2 regions of the Pseudescherichia sp. L3 genome follow, and region 2 is predicted to be linked to the other one. Evidence: predicted binding sites of a transcription regulator. Region 2 holds the regulator's gene; the other holds the start of a gene.

Region 1 (2,406 bases), on a different contig from region 2:
TAAACCGATCTTCTCGCGGGAAGGCGCTAACGTCTCTATCGTGGAAAACGGCCAGACTATCGAGCAGGTAGAGGGCCCCTACGGTGAAGAGGGCATGATCGTCCAGCAGTTCTATCCGCTACCTAAATTTGGCGACAGCTACGTGCTGATCGGCAGCTGGCTGATCAACGATCAACCTGCCGGGATTGGTATTCGTGAGGATCGGGCGTTGATCACCCAGGATCTCTCCCGCTTCTATCCGCACATTTTTATCGAGTAGCCGTACCTCGTAGGCCCGGTAAGCGTAGTGCCACCGGGCGTTTAGTACCAGGCGTTCAGTTATTAGCCCACCTGCACCGACAGCATGCTGATGCTGCCCATCTCCATCCCCTCTACCGAGATTATCACCGGTTCTGTGCCGTCCCATGCGCCGAGCACATAGAGCAGCGGCAGGAAGTGTTCCGGCGTCGGGTTCGACAGCGCGCCACCCTCGTGCTGCAGATAGTTCACCAGCGGATGCTGCTCCACCGGCCCCTGCCAGGTGAGGTTAGCCTTCACGTAATCATTAAACGACTCCGCCCACGCGTAGGGCGTGCTCTCCCCGTGCCAGCGCGCGGTGCGCAGGTTATGCACCACGTTGCCGCTCGCCACCAGCATAATGCCTTCATCGCGGAGCGTCGCCAGCCTGCGGCCCATCTCATAGTGCCAGGCGGCGGGTTTGGTACTGTCCACGCTCAACTGCACCATGGGAATGTCGGCGTCCGGGTACATCTTGATCAGCACGCCCCAGGAGCCGTGGTCAAACCCCCACGCCTCTTTGTCCAGCGTAACCGGGATCGGTGCCAGCAGATCCACCAGCCGCTGTGCCAGCTCAGGAGAGCCAGGTGCGGGATAGTGCGTGTCAAAGAGTGCCTGCGGGAAGCCGCCAAAGTCATGAATCGTCTTTGGGGTTTCCATTGCCGTCACGCCGGTGCCACGGGTGAACCAGTGGGCGGAGATCACCACAATTGCCTTTGGACGCGGCAGCGTCTGCCCCAGCTTGCCCCAGGCACGAGTATAGATATTATCTTCCAGCACGTTCATCGGGCTGCCGTGGCCCAGAAACAGCGCTGGCATACGAGACGCAGACATGATGATATCCTCAGAAAAAGTGTCATTTTGTTAGAAGCAGAGTACGCTTTTCTCGTAGAGGATGAACTCAGATAAGCGTGATGAAGATCATCAGATAATTTGAATGTAAGAAATGCGTAAAGAGTGACTTACCCTCTCGCCTTACGGAGCAGTGTTAAATAATATTAATGAGAATCATTATCACAAGGAGTTCTGAATGTCGGTCCCGTTGATTCTGACCTTATTAGCCGGTGCGGCCACCTTTATTGGCGCGATCCTCGGCGTGCTTGGCCAGAAGCCTTCTAACCGCGTGCTGGCCTTTTCGCTGGGATTTGCCGCCGGGATTATGCTGCTGATCTCGCTAATGGAGATGCTCCCCGCCGCGCTCGGTACGGAAGGGATGTCGCCGGTGCTTGGCTACGGCATGTTTATTGTCGGCCTGCTGGGCTACTACGGCCTCGATCGTCTGCTGCCGCATGCCCATGCGCAGGATCTTATGCGCGCCAGCAGCAAAACGATGCCGAGCAATATCAAGCGTACGGCGATCCTGCTCACCCTTGGCATTAGCCTGCACAACTTTCCTGAAGGCGTGGCCACCTACGTGACGGCCAGCAGCAACCTTGAGCTGGGGCTGGGGATCGCCCTGGCGGTAGCGCTGCACAACATTCCCGAAGGGCTGGCGGTGGCAGCGCCGGTCTATGCCGCCACGGGCTCAAAGCGTAAAGCGGTAATGTGGGCGGGGATCTCAGGCTTGGCGGAAATTCTCGGCGGCGTACTGGCATGGTTGATCCTCGGCAGCCTGGTTTCGCCGGTGGTGATGGCGGCGATCATGGCGGCGGTGGCCGGGATCATGGTGGCGCTGTCGGTAGATGAGCTGATGCCGCTGGCGAAAGAGATCGATCCCAACAATAACCCGAGCTACGGCGTACTGTGCGGTATGTCGGTGATGGGGCTGAGCCTGGTACTGTTGCAAAGCATCGGCTTTGCGGGCTAATCAGACGAAACATTAGAAACAACAAAGCCGGGCATGCCCGGCTTTGCTTTATATTACGCTAGCGCTTAGCTGGCTTTGCGTTCCTGCTCGCGGCGGTAGGCCACCAGATCTTCAATGGTCACAACGGCCATATCATGGGCTTTCGCAAATTCGATGCACTCCGGCGCGCGCGCCATAGAGCCGTCATCGTTGGTCAGCTCACAGAGCACGCCCGCAGGCTTGAAGCCCGCCAGCGTCACGAGGTCAATGGTTGCCTCGGTGTGGCCGCCGCGGGTCAGCACCCCACCCGGCTGCGCGCGCAGCGGGAAGACGTGGCCAGGGCG
Region 2 (2,406 bases):
CTAAATCATGGCAAAAGAACAAACGGACCGTACGACACTAGATCTGTTCGCGAACGAGCGTCGCCCGGGACGACCGAAAACGAATCCGCTTTCGCGTGACGAACAGCTACGCATCAATAAGCGCAACCAGCTTAAACGCGATAAAGTTCGTGGGCTTAAGCGCGTCGAGCTGAAGATGAACGCCGACGCCGTTGAGGCGCTCAACGCGCTGGCCGATGCCCGGCAGATGAGCCGTAGCGAACTGATCGAAGAGCTGCTGCTTACCCAGCTCAAGGCCCTGCACTGCCAGGGCGACGTCTGAAAAACACATCAAATCACACTTTCATGTAGCACAGAGTGCAGTCTGGGCGATTACGAATTTCGCGTACGCCGCTGTTCTGCTATTATTGCCCTTATCCGTGGGCCGTGCTCCACCACCATATCATTAAGTTTCAAGAGGTTATTTTACTCATGGCAATTACAGGTATTTTTTTCGGTAGCGACACCGGTAACACCGAAAATATCGCAAAGATGATCCAAAAGCAGCTTGGTCCAGACGTTGCTGACGTGCATGACATTGCCAAGAGCAGCAAAGAAGATCTGGAAGGCTATGATATCCTGCTGCTGGGCATCCCAACCTGGTACTATGGTGAAGCGCAGTGCGACTGGGATGACTTCTTCCCAACGCTGGAAGAGGTAGACTTCAACGGTAAGCTGGTGGCGCTGTTCGGCTGTGGCGACCAGGAAGATTACGCAGAGTACTTCTGTGATGCCCTCGGCACCATTCGTGATATCATTGAACCCAACGGGGCGACTATCGTCGGCCACTGGCCAACCGCCGGTTACCACTTCGAAGCGTCTAAAGGCCTGGCCGATGACGATCACTTCGTGGGTCTCGCCATTGATGAAGACCGCCAGCCGGAACTGACCGCCGAGCGCGTTGAGAAGTGGGTGAAGCAGATCTCTGAAGAGCTGCACCTGGACGAGATCGTTAACGCCTGATGATAGACGGCGCAGCCTATGTGCTGCGCTGCTATTGATAGATAAAAGCAATAGAAATAATTGCTACAAATTTTTAACTTTCGCGTACATACCTGTACAATATCCCCTGGTCAAACGGGTTGCACAACGATAGTTTGTTGGCGAGGCCACGTTTTTATACGCATACTTTACTTGAGGACTTGTAGTTTTCATTAAGAAGTGGCAATTCTATAATGAGACGCATTTACTCAAGGTCATTCTCATTAACTTCCGCCTCGGAAGTGAATCGATTAGCAACAGGACAGACTCCGCATGACTGACAATAACACCGCATTAAAGAAGGCCGGCTTGAAAGTCACGCTTCCTCGTTTAAAAATTCTGGAAGTGCTTCAGGGACCGGATAACCATCATGTCAGTGCGGAAGACTTATACAAGCGACTGATCGACATGGGCGAGGAAATTGGTCTGGCTACCGTGTATCGTGTGCTTAACCAGTTTGATGATGCCGGGATTGTCACCCGTCATAACTTTGAGGGCGGCAAGTCCGTTTTCGAACTGACCCAGCAGCATCACCACGATCATCTGATCTGCCTCGACTGCGGCAAGGTGATCGAGTTTAGCGATGATTCTATCGAAGCTCGCCAGCGTGAAATCGCTACGAAGCACGGCATCCGCCTGACGAACCACAGCCTCTATCTTTACGGTCACTGCGCCGAAGGCGACTGCCGTGAAAATGAACACGCGCATGAGACCACGCCGCGTAAGCTGTAATTGATACGGTAACGAAAAAGGGTCACCTCAGGGTGACCCTTTTTTTATCTATGGCCTGCCGTTTGTTACCAGCAAACAAACCCGCCATCGACCAGCAGATCCACACCGGTGCAGAACGACGAGGCATCCGCAGCAAGGAAAATCGCCGGGCCAGCCATCTCCTCAACTTTTGCCATACGCTGCATAGGCGTCTGGCTCTCAAACGATTTTGTCTGGTGCACCATCTCTGGACGGGTATTCATCGGGGTCGCGGTGTAGCCTGGGCTAATTGTGTTAACGCGGATATTTTTCTCCGCCCACTCCATCGCCAGGCTTTTGCTTAAGTGGATCACCCCTGCCTTCGAGCAGTTATAATGGGCCTGCTCCAGCCCCCGGTTAACAATCACGCCGGACATAGAGGCGATATTGATGATCGAGCCGCCGCCGCTCTCCAGCATCAGCTCGGCCTCGGCTTTACAGCTGTTCCAGACGCCGGTCAGGTTGATATCGATAACCCGCTGCCACTGGTCTGGCTCCATCTCCAGCGCCGGATTAGCGTTGGCAATCCCGGCGGCGTTGAGCGCTACATCAAGACGACCAAACCGCGTCTTCACCTCCGCGATAGCAGCGCGCAGGTGCGCAATGTCGCGTACGTCGCCGGTATAGGCAAAGGCGCTGCCGCCCATCTCCTGAATC

Evidence for each region. Region 2 encodes Fur, which represses iron uptake genes when iron is present. Its sites were predicted from a motif close to ATAATAATGAGAACNACTATCAA; they were not measured.
Region 1: zupT (zinc transporter ZupT) is a predicted target of Fur. The motif match lies at 1,272-1,294, and genes of this name have one in related genera.

What each region holds. Positions count from the first base shown of each region.
Region 1 is NZ_JANKYC010000004.1:210,834-213,239, reverse strand. Features, by position in the region: gene NR795_RS18505 (glutathionylspermidine synthase family protein) at 1-259, shown strand, start outside; gene ygiD (4,5-DOPA dioxygenase extradiol) at 322-1,110, opposite strand; gene zupT (zinc transporter ZupT) at 1,307-2,083, shown strand; gene ribB (3,4-dihydroxy-2-butanone-4-phosphate synthase) at 2,149-2,406, opposite strand, start outside.
Region 2 is NZ_JANKYC010000001.1:392,952-395,357, reverse strand. Features, by position in the region: gene ybfE (LexA regulated protein) at 8-301, shown strand; gene fldA (flavodoxin FldA) at 451-981, shown strand; gene fur (ferric iron uptake transcriptional regulator) at 1,273-1,731, shown strand; gene NR795_RS01930 (SDR family oxidoreductase) at 1,797-2,406, opposite strand, start outside.